Regions from separate parts of the Ornithinimicrobium kibberense genome, predicted to be linked through region 2. Evidence: predicted binding sites of a transcription regulator. Region 2 holds the regulator's gene; the other holds the start of a gene.
The links. Region 2 encodes HrcA, which represses chaperone genes, less so after heat shock. Its sites were predicted from a motif close to TTNGCACTCGNNNNNNNCGAGTGCNAA; they were not measured.
Positions count from the first base shown of each region.

Region 1 (8,282 bases), on a different contig from region 2:
ACCACCACCTTCGTCTCCGGCGACCTGTTCCACCTCTACGTCGGCTTCGAGATGCTGCTGGCCGCCAGCTTCGTGCTCCTCACCCTCGGGGGCACGGTCGAGCGTGTCCGGGCGGGCACGACCTACGTGCTGGTCAGCCTGCTGTCCTCGATGATCTTCCTCACCGCCATCGCCCTGGTCTACGCGGCCGCGGGCACGGTCAACCTGGCGCTGCTGGCCCAGCGGCTGGGCGAGATCCAGCCCGGGACCGCCGCCCTGCTGCACGTCATGCTGCTCATCGGCTTCGCGGTCAAGGCCGCCGTCTTCCCCATGTCCGGCTGGCTGCCCGACTCCTACCCCACCGCCCCGGCGCCGGTGACGGCCGTCTTCGCCGGCCTGCTGACCAAGGTCGGCGTCTACGCCATGATCCGGACCCAGACGCTGCTGTTCCCCCAGACCCGGTTCGACGACCTGCTGCTGTGGGCGGCGCTGCTGACGATGGTCGTGGGCATCCTCGGCGCGATCGTGCAGGACGACATCAAGCGGATGCTGTCCTACACGCTGGTCAGCCACATCGGCTACATGCTCTTCGGCATCGCCCTGGGCAGCACGATCGGGCTGGCGGCGGCCATCTTCTACGTCGCCCACCACATCCTCGTGCAGACCACGCTGTTCCTCGTCACCGGTCTCGTCGAACGGGTCGGCGGCTCCACCGACACCGCCCGGCTCGGCGACCTGGCCAGGATCAGCCCGATCGTCGGCGTGCTGTTCTTCGTCCCGGCGATGAACCTCGCCGGCATCCCCCCGTTCACCGGCTTCCTCGGCAAGGTCGGGCTCATCCAGGCGGGCGTCGACGACGGACGGTGGCTGGCCTGGGCCCTGGTCGTCGCCTCGGTCGTCACCTCCCTGCTCACCCTGTATGCCGTCGCGCGGGTCTGGGGGCGCGCCTTCTGGTCGGAGAACCCCGAGGGGATCACCGGCAGCGGCCCGCTGCGCGGCGGGCACCACGGCGCCCTGGGCCTGGGCGTGCTGCTGCCGACCGGCGCGCTGGTCGCCGTCGGCGTCGGCCTGGTCGTCGTGGCCGGACCGCTCTACGACGTGACCACCCGGGCGGCGGTCGACCTCATGCTCCGCACGCCCTACCTGGACGCTGTCCTCGGCCCGGGGGTGAGCCTGTGAGCACGGGCACGGGCACGAGCACGAACGGCGCGCGACGGCATACCCCCCGACGGCTGTCCTGGTGGTCGGTCTTCTGGCTCACCGCGGTCTGGGTCCTGCTCTGGGGCAGCCATTCGGCCGTCGTCGTCGCCGGCGGGGTGCTCACCGCGGTGCTCGTGCTCGTCGTCTTCCCGCTGCCGAGGGTGCGGGTGCGGCTGCGGCTGCGTCCGTGGGCGTTCGTCGTGCTCGTCGCCCGCTTCCTGGCCGACGTCCTCGTGGCCTCCTTCCAGGTGGCCTGGCTGACCGTGCGGCCGGGCCCGCCGGTGCGCGGCGTGGTGATGGACCTCGAGCTGGCCGGCGACGACGAGCTGCTGCAGACGATCACCGCCGAGATGACCGCCCTGGTGCCCGGGACGGTCGTCGTCGACCTCGAGCCGTCCACCCGGCTGCTCACCCTGCACGCGCTGGACGTCTCCACCCCACGCGAGGCCAAGGCGGTCCGCCGCCGGGTGCTGGGCCAGGAGGCCCGGGTGCTGCGGGCCTTCGACCCGCGCGCCGAGGAACTGCTGGACCCGCGCCGACGGAAGGAGGCCCGATGAGCCTGGACGTGCTGGAGGGCGTGCTCGCGTGGACCGTCGGGGCGGTGCTGGCGGTGGCCGCGGCGCTGACCCTCGTGCGGATCACCATCGGACCCAGCGTGCTCGACCGGGTGGTCGCCACCGACGTGCTCGTCTCAATCGTCGTCTGCGCGCTGGGGGCCCAGGCCGCGCTCACGAGCGGGTCGACGACCCTGCCGCTGCTCATCTCGCTCTCGCTCGTGGGTTTCCTGGCCTCGGTGGCGGTGGCCCGGTTCGTCGCCAAGGACCGTGACCCGGGCTCGGAGGAAGGACGGTTGGAGCCGTGAGCTGGACCGACGTCGCCGACCTGCTCGGCCTGGCCGCGCTGCTGGTCGGCGCCCTCCTGTGCCTGGCCGCGGGCATCGGCCTGCTGCGCTTCCCCGACCTGCTGACCCGCATGCACGCCGGCACCAAGCCGCAGGTGCTCGGCGTGCTGCTCGTGCTGCTGGGGGTGGGGCTGCGCACCCGGTCCGGCCTGGACGTGGGCATGCTGCTGCTCATCGGCGTCTTCCAGCTGCTGACCATCCCGGCCGGCGCGCACATGGTCGGCCGGGCCGGGTTCCGGACCGGCCAGGTCGAGCCCGCCGACATCCACCTGGCCCGACGGTCGGGCACCGGCGCCGAGGGTGGCTGACCGGTGCCGGAGGCTCAGGCGCCGGTGACCATCCAGGTGTCCTGCCGGGACCGCCAGGTCAGCCCGGCGGCGCGCACGGCCATCCATGCGGTGTAGGCCAGCCACAGCCAGACCAGCCCGGTGACGCCGACCTGGTCCAGGGCCCGCACGGCCAGCGCCAGCGGCAGGTAGGCCAGCAGGAACACCGTCTGCGCCCACGCCAGCCAGCGGGCGTCGCCGGCCCCGATGAGCACGCCGTCGAGGACGAACGCGATCCCGGAGACGGGCTGGCCCAGGGCCACCACGAGCAGCGCGGCACCCAGGGCCGCGTGCACCCGGGGGTCGGTGGAGAAGGCGAGCGCGACGACGCGGTGGGTGGCCACGATGAGGACCGCCAGGACCACCCCGAACCAGACGCCCCAGCGCACCATCATCGCCGTGGCGGCCCGGGTGCCAGCGACGTCGCCGGCCCCGAGCGCCTTGCCCACGAGCGCCTGCGCCGCGATCGCCAGCGCGTCGAGCGCGAAGGCGAGCGAGCTCCATACCGTCATCGCCACCTGGTGGGCCGCCAGCTCCGGCTCGCCGAGCCCCGCGGCGACCCAGGTGGTCAGCAGGAGCACGGCGCGCAGGGACAGGGTGCGCACGAGGAGGGGGACCCCGCCGGCCGCGGCCCGCAGCACCCCGGAGGCGGCGAAGCCCAGCGGGGCGTCCAGCCGCCGGGCTGCGCGCACGACGACGGCGGTCATCGCCACCGCCATCCCGGTCTGCGCCAGCACGGTGCCCCACGCGGCGCCGGCGCTCCCCCAGCCCACCCCGTGGACCAGCAGCAGGGACAGCAGGGCGTTGGTGGTGAAGCCCACGACCGAGACGACCAGGGGGGTGCGGGTGTCCTGCAGACCGCGCAGGACCCCGGTCGCGGCCAGCACGACCAGCATCGGGGGTATGCCGATCGTCGACACGCGCAGGTAGGTCACCGCCTCCGCGGTGGCACCCGGGGTGGCACCGAAGACCTCGACGACGGGCTGGGCCCAGAGGGCGGTGGCGGCCGCGGCGAGCACGCCCAGCAGCACCGCCAACCACATCCCGTCGATACCGGCGCTGAGCGCCCCGCGCTGGTCGCCGGCGCCCAGGCGGCGGGCGACGACGGCGGTCGTGCCGTAGGCGAGGAAGACGAAGATGTTGACCGCGGTGAGCAGGACGGCACTGGCCACCCCGAGGCCGGCCAGGGCCGCGGTGCCCAGGTGGCCGACGATGGCCGAGTCGGCCAGGAGGAAGAGCGGCTCGGCGACGAGCGCGAGGAAGGCGGGGACCGCCAGGCGCAGCACCTCCCGGCGCAGGGAGGACCGGTCGGGGGTGCTGCTCACGAGCGGCAAGTGTGCCAGCCCACGACGACGGGCCCGGCACCGTGGCGGTGCCGGGCCCGGGTCGGGGGGGTGCGGGGTGCGCCCTGGAATGCCCCGGGGCGCGGAGGGCGGGGTCAGGCGTCCTGGGACTGCTCCTCGCCGGAGGCGTCGTCGGAGTGCTCGGCGACCTCGCCGCGGACGCTGTCGCCGCCGCCCAGGCCGGAGCGGTGGGCCACCTGGATCTTGCGCGGCCGGGCCTCCTCGGCCACCGGGATGGTCAGGGTGAGCACGCCGTCGGTGTAGTCGGCCTCGATGCGGTCCAGGGCCACGCCGTAGCCCAGGGTGAGCTGCCGGGCGAAGGTGCCGGCCGGGCGCTCGTGGGAGAGCCACTGCTCGGCGTCGGACTCCTCGCGCCGCTCGGCGCGGATGGTCATCGTGCGGTCCTCGACGTCGACGTCGATGGAGCTCGGGTCGACACCGGGCAGGTCCACCTTGGCGACGAACGTCTCCCCGGAACGGAACAGGTCCATCGGCATCGCCGAGGCCGCCGGGGTGCGCATGGTCTCCGACATCAGGCGGTCCATCTCGCGGAACGGGTCGAAACGGTTCATGCTTCCTCCTTCTGTGCGGTCGAGGGAGGTCCGGCGGCACCGGTCCGCCCTCGGTCCTGGTGGTGAGTGCTGCACCGTGCGGGTGCTTCCTGATGGATTAGCACTCTTGCTTCTAGAGTGCCAAACGCCGGCGGGGTGCGCATCTCTTCCCGGCCGCCGGTGTGGCGTGGGCGACACGCCCGGGACGGCCCCGGAGAGGGGTGAGGAAATTCTGTCGGCCGAGTTCTTCTCCACAGGGTGTGCGTGGAATATGCGCTGGTCAGGAGGGTGCAGGGGCTTTGTCGCACCGTCGTCCACAGGTCTCGTCCACAGCTGTGCGCAGCCTCGTCGCGTGTCGTCCACCGCCGGTCCACACGCGGTCCACAGCTCGTCCACAGGGGCGTCTTGGGGGAGGTTCGTCGGCGGCGTACCGTGGCGCGCTGTGGGTCTGTCGGTGGGTCGTGGTGACGTGGTCGCAGAGCCGGACGGGCGAGAGCAGGAGGGCGCATGTCGCTGAGCGAGCTGGAACGGACGTACGGGCCTCCGGGGGAGGGGCCGGCCGAGGAGCGGCTGCCGCCGCAGGACGTCGCCGCGGAGCAGAGCGCCCTGGGGGCCATGCTCCTGTCCAAGGACGCCATCGGCGAGTGCTCGGAGATCATCAAGCCGGTCGACTTCTACCGGCCGGCCCACGAGCGGATCTACGAGGCGGTCGTCGACCTGTTCTCCCGGGGGGAGCCGGTCGACGCGATCACCGTCGCCGACGAGCTGACCAAGCGGGGCGAGCTCACCCGGGTCGGCGGCACGGCATACCTGCACCAGCTCATCGCCGGGGTCCCCACCGCGGCCAACGCCGCCTTCTACGCCGAGATCGTCGCGGAGCGGGCGGTCCTGCGCCGGCTGGTCGAGGCGGGCACCCGGATCGTGCAGATCGGCTACGGCGGCGGCGACGTCGAGGAGATCGTCAACACCGCCCAGGCCGAGATCTACGCCGTCGCCGACAAGCGGGGCGGGGAGGACTACCACGCGCTCGCCGACCTCATCCAGCCCACGACCGACGAGATCGAGCACAACGCCTCCTCCACCGGTGAGATGGTGGGCGTGCCGACCGGGTTCAACGAGCTGGACGAGCTGACCAACGGCCTGCACGCGGGCCAGATGGTGATCGTGGCGGCCAGGCCAGCCGTCGGGAAGGCCCTGGCGCTCGACACGCCGCTGCCGACGCCGTCCGGCTGGACGACGATGGGCGAGGTGCGGGTGGGGGACCAGCTGCTCGGGGCGGACGGGCGCCCGACCACGGTCGTGGCCGCCACCGAGGTCATGCACGACCGGCCGTGCTACGAGGTGGAGTTCTCGGACGGGTCGGTCATCACCGCCGACGCCGAGCACCTGTGGGACCTGAGCCTGGGCGAGGACGCGGAGCCTGCCACCGTGACGACCACCGACGTCAAGCGGGCGGTCGCCGAGGGCGCCCGCGTGAGCGTCGCACGGCCCGAGGGGGATCTCGACGCGGCGACCTGGACCGTGACGGCGGTGACGCCGGTGACGAGCGTGCCCGTCAGGTGCCTCCAGGTGGACGACGATCGGCATCTCTTCCTCGCCGGCCGGTCGATGATCCCGACCCACAACTCGACCTTCGCCCTGGACATCGCGCGGGCCGCGGCGATCAAGCACGGCCTGCCCACGGTCGTCTTCTCCCTGGAGATGAGCCGCACCGAGATCACCATGCGACTGCTGTCGGCGGAATCGGAGATCCCCCTGCAGAACATGCGCAAGGGCAACATGCGCGACCGCGACTGGACGCGGCTGGCGGAGACCCAGGGCCGGATCCACGACGCGCCCCTGTTCATCGACGACTCGCCCAACATGTCGCTGATGGAGATCCGAGCCAAGTGCCGCCGTCTCAAGCAGCGCAACGACCTCAAGCTCGTCGTCGTCGACTATCTCCAGCTGATGAGCTCGGGCAAGCGCGTCGAGTCCCGTCAGCAGGAGGTCGCCGAGTTCAGCCGGGCGCTGAAGCTGCTCGCCAAGGAGCTCGAGGTCCCGCTCATCGCCCTGTCCCAGCTCAACCGTGGGCCTGAGCAGCGGACCGACAAGAAGCCCCAGATGAGCGACCTCCGTGAGTCGGGGTGCCTGACGGCCGACACCAGGATCCTGCGGGCCGACACCGGGTCCGAGGTGACCATGGGCGAGCTCCACGAGTCCGGTGAGCGGGACGTGCCCGTGTGGTCCTTGGACGAGTCGCTGCGCTACGTCCGGCGGCACTTGACCCATGTCTTCCCGACGGGCACACGGCCGGTCTTCCGTCTGACGCTGACCTCCGGCAAGACCGTCCGGGCCACCGAGAACCACCCGTTCCTGACCTACGACGGCTGGAAGCAGCTGGGCGACCTCCGCGCAGGTGACAGGGTCGCGGTGCCCAGGCACGTGCCCGCCCCGGAGAAGCACGAGCCGTGGAGCGACGACGACCAGGTGCGGACACTGGCCCGAGACCTCGGCAGCGGGCGGCTCGACCTGCCGCCCGACACAGCCGCGCACATGTCCAAGCGCCAGATCGGCCTGCTCCTCGGTTCGCTCTGGAACCTCGGGGGTGCCGTGCGCATCGTCGACGGCGGTGTCGTGATCGACTGGACCGGACCCGCTGCCCTGGCTGACCACATGTCCCGGCAGCTGCTCCGGTTCGGCATCAGTACGCGCCGGCGGAGCATGACTGGGACGGCCACCCTGGCCGTCGTCGAGAAGGACGACCAGCGACGGTTCCTCCGTGAGATCGCGCCCCTGGTTGACCTTGGCCCAGAGGCTGCGCCTGCCCTCGCTCTGGTCGAGGCGGGCGAGATCCGCACAGAGCCGCGGGCCGTCCTCGATCGGCCTGCGCCCTTGTGGCAGGAGATGGCCCGGGTTCTGGAGCAGGACACGACGGGGGGCGCTCTCGCGACCGTGGTGGACGTGCTGGACACCGAGGACTTCGATCTCGCCGCCGTCAACGACGTCCTCTTCGACGACGTCGTCTCCGTCGAGCTGGACGGGGTCGAGGAGGTCTTCGACGCCACGGTCCTGGGCAACCACAACTTCGTGGCTAACGGCATCGCCGTCCACAACTCGATCGAGCAGGATGCGGACGTCGTCATTCTGCTCCACCGCGAGTCGATGTACGAACGCGAGTCACCCCGGGAGGGGGAGGCTGACGTCATCGTGGCCAAGCACAGGAACGGCCCCACGGACACGGTCGTCGTGGCGTTCCAGGGTCACTACTCCCGGTTCACCAACATGGCCAGCAACTTCTGATGGGATGCACCGACCGAGCCCGACCGGCGGGTGTCGAGATGCAGTCGGTCCTGTGCCGTGACCTCATCCCGTATGACGTGCGGGCATGAAGTCGACGATGAGGGGCGCGGGGCTGCGGTCGAGCCGCGGGCAGTCAAGCGGCACGAGGGCATGATGACTGGGACGAGCGTTCCAGAGAGTGCCACCCCGACCATTGATCGGCTCGCTGCCCTCATCCCGGACGAGTTGATGGATGTCCCGGGCCACGCCTTCTACTCCGGGGAGGACGGGTTCGCCGGGCGGTCACGGCTTTATCTGCTCGCGGAGAACCCCGGCAGCGACGGCACGGAGACAGTGCGTCAGCAGTTGCATAACGTCAAAGCAGGGCCCTCGGCGTATTCCGCGTACGCGACCCACACGTGGAAACCGGCCGGACGCATCGATCGCAGCGTGCTTCACCTCCTTCGTCAGCTATCTCTCGACCCGACGACTGTGCCGGCCAGTTGCCTGATCTTCGCCCGGACACGCGGCGAGTCGGACATCGAGGGAAGCTTCAGCCGCCTCGCCGACCTGTGCTGGCCGTTCCACGAGACGGTGGTCAGCGACCTCGGTGCTGACGTGGTCGTGTGCTTCGGCAAGAAGACCGGCGCCTACGTGCGTGACCGCTTCGAAGCCCACGAGCACATCGACCACATCGTCGAGAGGAACAACCGGGGCTGGA
Region 1 covers NZ_VFXM01000006.1:12,512-20,793, forward strand. The annotation lists gene FJR00_RS06115 (Na+/H+ antiporter subunit D) at 1-1,158, shown strand, start outside; gene FJR00_RS06120 (Na+/H+ antiporter subunit E) at 1,155-1,736, shown strand; gene FJR00_RS06125 (monovalent cation/H+ antiporter complex subunit F) at 1,733-2,041, shown strand; gene mnhG (monovalent cation/H(+) antiporter subunit G) at 2,038-2,388, shown strand; gene FJR00_RS06135 (MATE family efflux transporter) at 2,403-3,731, opposite strand; gene FJR00_RS06140 (Hsp20/alpha crystallin family protein) at 3,845-4,321, opposite strand; gene dnaB (replicative DNA helicase) at 4,808-7,582, shown strand; gene FJR00_RS06150 (hypothetical protein) at 7,736-8,282, shown strand, end outside.
Region 1: the regulator HrcA is predicted to act here: its motif matches at 4,419-4,445, upstream of FJR00_RS06140 (Hsp20/alpha crystallin family protein).

Region 2 (8,282 bases):
CGCCCAGAGGAACCCGATCCCCAGGGTGAGGATCACGCTGAGCCACAGGGCCCAGCTGGCGATGGTCATCGAGACGTTGAAGTTGAACGCCCCGGCGGAGGCGGTCCGGACCGCCTGGCTGCGGTCCTTGTAGAAGACCCAGACCAGCAGCGGTCCCAGGAACGGCAGCCAGGCGCCGCTGAGCAGGAAGGAGATCGGCGCCGACAGGTGGGCCAGGAGCATCATCGTGCGCTCCTCGCCCTCGACCGGGACCTGCCCGGACCGGGTCGGGGCCCACTCCTGGCCCTGCCGGGGCTCGGACGGGCGGTCGCCGGGAAGCGGGGGAGGCGGGGGTGCGGTGCTCATGTGTCACTCCTGGGGTAGGACCGGACGGAACCTCGACCCGCCCGCCCCTTCTCAGGGAACGGTGACGAAGTCGATCAGTTCTTCGACGCTGGCGAGCAGCGTTGGTTCCAGGTCACTGTAGGAACGTACGGCGGCCAGGATTTTCTTCCACCCGCGGGCCACGTCGGCCTGCGAGGCGTGCGGCCAGCCCAGCTCCTGCAGCACCCCGTGCTTCCAGGAGCGCCCCCGCTCCACGACCGGCCACACGTCCAGGCCCAGCCGGGCCGGCTTGACCGACTGCCACACGTCCACGTAGGGGTGGCCCAGGATCCGGGCGTGGGGGCTGACCCGCTCGGCCTCGGCGACGATGCGGCTCTCCTTGGTGCCCGGCACGAGATGGTCGACCAGCACCCCCAGGCGACGGTCGGGGGTCGGCGCGAACCGGCGGATCTCGCCCGCGAGGTCGTCGACCCCGTCGAGCATCTCCACGACCACGCCCTCGACCCGCAGGTCGTCGCCCCACACCTTCTCCACCAGCTCGGCGTCGTGCCGGCCCTCCACCCAGATCCGGGACCCGGAGGCCACCCGCGCCGCCTGCCCGCGCACCGCCACCGAGCCGCTCGCGGTCCGGGAGGCCGCCTTCCGGGCCGCCTCCACCTGGGCGCGGCGCTCGCCGGTGGGCACGGTGAGCACGACCGGTCGTCCGTCGAGGAGGAACCCGGGCCCGAGCGGGAACCCCTTCGTCCGGCCCCGCCGGTCCTCCAGGTGCACCACCTGCATCCCCCCGGCCTTCTCCACCCGCACGACCGCCCCGCACCAGCCGGTGTCGACGTCCTCGACGACGAGCCCCGGCTCGGCCTCCACCGGCTGCGCGCGGCCCCTCCGGGGGGCACGCCAGTCGCCGGAGAGCACATCGGTCCCGTAGCGGTCGTTCACAGCGTCCGAGGCTATGCCGTGGGGCACCTGGGCCCGGTGAGGCGCGCCCGCGGACGGGCGCACGGGAACGGCGAGGGCCCGGTCGTCGCCGACCGGGCCCTCGCCGTGCGTCGCGGTGTCAGTCGACCTGCCGGGGCTGCGTCATGTCGGCGGGCACCACCCATGCGTCGAACTGCTCCTCGGACAGCTCGCCGCTGGCGACCGCGGCCTCGCGCAGGGTCAGGCCCTCCTTGTGCGCCTTCTTGGCGATCGCGGCCGCCTTGTCGTAGCCGATGTGCGGGTTGAGCGCAGTGACCTGCATGAGGTTGCTGGCCAGGTTGGCCTCGATGCGCGCGGTGTTGGGCTCCAGCCCCACGGCGCAGCCGTCGTTGAACGCCCGGCACGCGTCGGCCAGGAGGCGGATGCTCTCCAGCACCGCGTGCACCATGACCGGCTTGAAGACGTTGAGCTGGAAGTTGCCCTGGGTGCCGGCGAAGGCGACGGTGGCGTCGTTGCCGAACACCCGGGTGGCCACCATCGTCAGCGCCTCGGCCTGCGTCGGGTTCACCTTGCCCGGCATGATGCTGGATCCCGGCTCGTTCTCGGGGATGTTCAGCTCGCCGATGCCGTTGCGCGGCCCGGAGGCCAGCCAGCGCACGTCGTTGGCCATCTTCATCAGCGCGCCGGCGAGGGTGCGCAGCGCGGCCGAGGTCTGCACGAGCGCGTCGTGCGCGGACAGCGCGGCGAACTTGTTCTCCGCCGAGCGCAGCTCCAGCCCGGCCTCCTCGCCCATCTTCCGGGCGGCGAGGTCCCCGAAGCGCGGGTGGGCGTTGAGCCCGGTGCCGACGGCGGTGCCGCCGATGGCCAGCTCGTGCAGCCCCTCGCCCGCATGGCGGACCTGACCCATAGCGTAGTCGATCTGGGCGACCCAGCCGCCGATCTCCTGGCCCAGCGTGATGGGGGTGGCGTCCTGCAGGTGCGTGCGCCCGACCTTGACGACGTCGGCATGCTCCTGGGCCTTGGCCGCCAGCGTGTCGCGCAGCACGCCGACCCCACCCTCGAGCCGGTCCCGCAGCTCGAGGAGCACGGCGATGTGCATCGCCGTGGGGAAGGTGTCGTTGCTGCTCTGGCCCCGGTTGACGTGGTCGTTGGGGTGGACCGGGGTCTTGCTGCCCAGCTCGCCGCCGGCCAGCTCGATGGCCCGGTTGGCGATGACCTCGTTGCTGTTCATGTTGCTCTGGGTCCCCGAGCCGGTCTGGAAGACCACGAGCGGGAAGTGCTCGTCCAGGTCCCCGGCGATGACCTCGTCGGCGGCGCGGACGACGAGGTCGGCGACGTCCGCGGGGAGCTCGCCCAGCTCCGCGTTGGCCTGCGCCGCGCCCTTCTTGAGGATCCCCAGCGCCTTGATCACCGGACGCCCCCAGACGAAGGTGTCCCGGCCGATGGGGAAGTTGTGGATGCTGCGCTGCGTCTGCGCGCCCCAGTAACGGTCGGAGGGGACCTCGACCTGTCCCATGCTGTCGGTCTCCATGCGCACCTGGTTCATGGGCTCATCGTAGGTGTGCGGTCCGGCCGGCTTGCACCGGCCGCGTAGACTGGCACTCAGACCGTCGGAGTGCCAGCAGCGGGAGGTGGGCGAGAGCATGAGCGTCAGCGACGACCGTCGCCTCCACGTGCTGCGCGCCATCGTCCAGGACTACGTGCGCACCTCCGAGCCGGTGGGGTCCAAGGCGCTGCTGGAGCGCCACCAGCTGGGGGTGTCCGCAGCCACGGTGCGCAACGACATGGCGGTGCTGGAGGAGGAGGGCCTGATCACGGCCCCCCACACGAGCGCGGGCCGGGTGCCCACGGACGCCGGCTACCGCCTGTTCGTGGACCGGCTCAGCGCCGTCAAGCCCCTCGGCCGGGGCGAGCGCAGCGCGATCGAGCGTTTCCTGCACGGGGCGGTCGACCTGGACGACGTGGTCGCCCGGACCACCCGGCTGCTGTCCAGCCTGACCCACCAGGTGGCGGTCATGCAGTACCCCAGCCTGTCCCGGTCCACCGTCCGGCACGTCGAGCTGGTCCCCATCGGCGGTCCGCGTCTGATGGTCGTGCTGATCGTCAACACCGGCCGGGTCGAGCAACGCGTCATCGACACCGGGCGCGAGCTGGCCCCCGACGCCGACCTCGTCGCCGACCTGCGCTCCCGCGTCAACTCCGTCTCCGTGGGCCTGCCCCTGCCGTCGGTCCCGGCCCGCCTGGACGCCCTCCTCGAGGACGTCGCCCCGGAGGACCGCCACGTGGCGACCGCGGTCGCCCGGGCGCTGGCCGACGCCGTGGCCGAGCAGTCGGAGGAGCGGGTCGTTCTCAGCGGCACCGCGAACCTGGCCCGGTCCGGCAACGACTTCCCCACCTCGCTCTCCTCCGTCCTCGACGCCCTCGAGGAGCACGTCGTCCTGCTGCGTCTCATGGGCAGCATGGCCACCCTCGACGGCGACCAGGTCGCGGTCAGCATCGGGATGGAGAATCCCTACGAACCCCTGCGCACCACCTCGGTCGTGGCCACCAGCTACGGCGACGCCGGGGGCCTGGGGGTGGTCGGCCCCACCCGGATGGACTACCCCCAGGCGATGGCCGCGGTCCGGGCCGTGGCCCGCTACGTCGCCGAGATCCTGGACGGGTGAGGCCGTCCGTCCCCGACGGGCGGGTGCTCCCGTCCGACACCCGGCGGCTGCCGCGGCATAGTTCGACCGCCCGCGCCGTTGTCCTTCCCGTTGCCCCCCACCACCAAGGAACTCCTACGCCGTGAACGACTACTACGCCGACCTCGGGGTCTCCCGCGACGCCAGCGCCGAGGAGATCAAGAAGGCCTACCGCAAGAAGGCCCGCCAGCTCCACCCCGACGTCAACCCCGGCCCGGACGCCGAGGCCGAGTTCAAGCGGGTCTCCCAGGCCTACGACGTCCTCTCCGACCAGGGCAAGCGCTCGGCCTACGACCGGGGACAGGACCCCTACGCCGGCGCCAGCGGAGGCTTCGGGCAGGGCTTCACCTTCACCGACATCATGGACGCCTTCTTCGGCGGCACCGCGGCCGGTGCCCGGGGGCCGCGCTCGCGGGTGCAGCGCGGGCACGACGCGCTCGTGCGCTTGGACGTCGAGCTGGCCACGGCCGTCTTCGGCGGCGAGGAGAACCTCACCGTCGACACGGCCGTCCGATGCACCACCTGCACCGGGTCCGGCGCACAGCCGGGCAGCGGCACCCGGACCTGCGCGGTGTGCTCCGGGCGGGGAGAGGTGCAGCAGGTGCAGCGCTCCTTCCTCGGCCAGGTGATGACCTCGCGCCCCTGCCAGGCCTGCCGAGGCTACGGCGACGTCATCGAGCACCCGTGCTTCGACTGCTCCGGCGAGGGGCGGGTGCGCACCCGCCGTGAGCTGACGATCAAGGTGCCGGCGGGCGTGGACAGCGGCACCCGCATCCAGCTGGCCGGCGAGAGCGAGGTGGGACCCTTCGGCGGGGAGGCCGGAGACCTCTACGTCGAGATCGCGGTAGCCCCCCACGAGAGCTTCACCCGCCGCGGCGACGACCTGCACTGCCGGGTGGAGGTGCCGATGACCGCCGCCGCGCTGGGCGCGACCCTGCCGGTCGAGACCTTCGACGGTCCGGTGGAGGTCGACGTGCCCGAGGGCACGCAGCCCGGGCAGACCGTCACGCTGCCCGGCCTGGGTGTGGGCCACCTGCGCTCGCAGGGTCGTGGAGACGTCGTCGTCCACCTCGACGTGCGGGTGCCCACCCGGCTCACCGCCGCCCAGCGCGAGCTGCTCGTGCAGCTGGCGGCGGAGCGCGGGGAGACCGACCCCGAGGGCCGCATGGCCACCACGGGCTCGCACGCGGGAAGGGCGGGCAAGTTCTGGGACGCCCTGCGCGGCCGGTGACGGCGTGACGGCCCCCCTCTTCGTCGTCGGCGCCGACCTCCTGGCCGACGGCGGGGACACCGTGCGGCTGGACGGGTCCGAGGGTCGGCACGCCGCCGACGTGCAGCGGATCGGGCCGGGGGAGTCGCTCCTCCTCGCCGACGGCTCGGGCACCTGGGCCCGGTGCACCGTCCTGAGCGCCCACCGGGGCGCGCTGGACCTGCGGATCGAGTCCCGCGGCACCCACCCCGCCCCCGCGGTCCGCCACGTGCTCGTCCAGGCCCTGGCCAAGGGCGACCGCGACCTGCAGGCCGTCGAGAGCGCCACCGAGCTGGAGGTCGACGAGGTCGTGCCGTGGCAGGCCGACCGCAGCATCGTGCGGTGGCGGGGGGAGCGGGGCGCCAAGTCGCGCCGCCGGTGGGAGCAGCAGGTGCTCGCCGCCGCCAAGCAGGCGCGCCGGACCCGGGTGCCCGAGGTCGCCGAGCTCGTCGGCCGCCCCGCGCTGCTGGAACGCGTCGCGGCGGCGGACCTGGCGCTCGTCCTGCACGAGGAGGCCGACGAGCCCCTCACGACCGCCCTGGCCGGGCTGCCGACCCCGGACCGGGACGCGGCGGCCGCCGGCCCGGAGGTGCTCGTCGTGGTCGGTCCCGAGGGGGGGATCACCCCCGACGAGCTGACCGCCCTGGTCTCCGCCGGAGCCCGCCCGGTCCGGCTGGGTCGGGCGGTCCTGCGCACCTCCACGGCCGGGGCGGCGGCCCTCGCCCTGCTCAACGCGGCCGGACGGTGGCGGTGAGCACCACCTCCCCGGAACGTCCGGTCCGACCCCAGGTCCCGCCCTCGATCTTCTCCCCGGGCCTGCGCAGCACCTCGCTCGGGGCCGCGGCCCTCATCTCGCTGTTCGCCCTCGAGTACATCGCGGTCGGGGCGGCCATGCCGACCGTCGCCGCGGACCTGGACGGGTACCACCTCTACAACATGGCCTTCGGCGCCACCGTGGCCGCGAGTGTCGTGGGCATGGTGGTCGGCGGATGGTGGTCGGACCGGTCCGGACCCCGTCCGGTCGTCCTCGCCGGCACCGGACTGTTCACGGCAGGCCTGCTCGTCGCCGGGCTCGCCGCCTCGATGGAGGTCTTCGTCGTCGGCCGCGGCCTGCAAGGACTGGGCAGCGGCCTGTCCACGGTCGCCCTCTACGTCGTCATCGCCCAGCGCATCCCCGACCAGCGCCGTCCCTCGGTCTTCTCCCTGCTCGCCGCCGCCTGGGTGGTGCCCGGGCTGGCCGGTCCGCTGCTGACCGGTGTCGTCGTGGAACGGTTCACCTGGCACTGGGTCTTCCTCGGTGTCGTCCCGTTCGTCGGGGTCTCGGTGCTCGTGCTGCGCCGGGCCCTGGCCGGCACCCGACCGGGTGCCGGTGCGCCGCACCTGCGCCCCCGGACCATCCTCTGGGCCGTCGTGGCCGCCGTGGCCGTGGGCGCGCTCAACCTGGCGGGGGACTCCGTCGACGGGTTCGAGCGGGCCGTCGGCCCGGTGCTGCTCCTGCTGCTGCTCGCGGCCTCCTGGCACCTGCTCCCGGCGGGCACGCTCACGCTCGGGCGGGGGCTGCCCTCGGTCATCGGCGTCCGGGCCGCGATGGGCGGGTCCTTCCTCGCGGCCGAGGCCTACCTGCCGCTCATGCTGCGTGACGAGCACGGCTACTCCCCGGCGCAGGCGGGGGCCGTGCTCGCCGTCGCGTCGGTCGCCTGGGCGCTGGGTTCCTGGGCCCAGGGCCGTCTGGGGGAGTCCGTCGACCGCTACACGCTGATGCGGGTCGGGGTGACGGTGTTCCTCGCCCTCATGGTGGGGCTCATCCTGGCCGTCGCCCTGCGGTGGCCCGGGTGGAGCGTGGTGCTGCTCTACGGCGCCGCCACCCTGGGGGTGGGGCTGGCCTACCCGACGACCTCGCTGCTGACGATGCGGCTGTCGCCCGAGGCGGAGATCGGGCGCAACAGCTCGGCGCTCCAGGTGGGCGAGTCGCTGACCGGCGCCGTGACGCTGGCCGTGACAGGGGTGGTCTTCGGCCTCTTCTACGCCTCGCAGCCGCACGCGGCCTTCGTCGGGACCCTGGCCGTGGCGGTGTCCGTGGGGGCGGTGTCGGTGCTGAGCGCCTGGCGCACCCGACCGTGACGACGACGACCAGGGTGGCCCGGGGCGGCCGCCTAGACTGGAGGACCTGATGACCGAACCACAGCACGGACCCCGCGTGGTCCCCACCCACACCGTCGTCGTGCCCGACGACGTGCCCATGGTCAGCCTGCTCGGGCCCCGGGACGAGCTGCTGCGCACGATCGAGCGGGCCTTCCCGCAGGTCGACGTGCACGTGCGGGGCAACGAGTTCCGGCTGACCGGCGACACCGGCGAGATCGCCCTCGTGGAGCGGCTCGTCGACGAGCTCCTGGCCGTGGCCGCCACCGGCCAGCCGCTCAACCGGGACGCGGTGGAACGGTCCATCGGGATGCTGCGCACGAGCACCACGGAACGCCCCGCCGACGTGCTGACGATGAACATCATCAGCAGCCGGGGCCGGACGATCCGCCCCAAGACGCTCAACCAGAAGCACTACGTCGACGCCATCGACGAGCACACGATCGTCTTCGGGCTGGGGCCGGCCGGCACGGGGAAGACCTACCTGGCCATGGCCAAGGCGGTCGCGGCCCTGCAGGCCAAGCAGGTCAACCGGATCATCCTGACCCGCCCCGCCGTCGAGGCGGGCGAACGGCTGGGCTTCCTGCCCGGCACCCTCAACGACAAGATCGACCCCTACCTGCGGCCGCTCTACGACGCGCTGCACGACATGGTCGACCCGGACTCGATGGCCAAGCTCATGGCGGCCGGGACGATCGAGGTGGCCCCGCTGGCCTACATGCGCGGCCGCACGCTCAACTCGGCCTTCATCATCCTCGACGAGGCCCAGAACACCTCGCCGGAGCAGATGAAGATGTTCCTGACCCGCCTGGGCTTCGGCTCCAAGATGGTGGTCACCGGGGACACCACGCAGGTCGACCTGCCCGGCGGGACGACCTCGGGCCTGAAGGTGGTCCAGGAGATCCTGCACGACGTGGACGACATCCACTTCGCCCACCTCACCAGCGACGACGTCGTCCGTCACCGCCTGA
Region 2 covers NZ_VFXM01000003.1:77,737-86,018, reverse strand. The annotation lists gene FJR00_RS03250 (DUF4870 domain-containing protein) at 1-345, opposite strand, end outside; gene FJR00_RS03245 (DUF3097 domain-containing protein) at 397-1,260, opposite strand; gene fumC (class II fumarate hydratase) at 1,379-2,785, opposite strand; gene hrcA (heat-inducible transcriptional repressor HrcA) at 2,883-3,905, shown strand; gene dnaJ (molecular chaperone DnaJ) at 4,027-5,154, shown strand; gene FJR00_RS03225 (16S rRNA (uracil(1498)-N(3))-methyltransferase) at 5,159-5,926, shown strand; gene FJR00_RS03220 (MFS transporter) at 5,923-7,293, shown strand; gene FJR00_RS03215 (PhoH family protein) at 7,343-8,282, shown strand, end outside.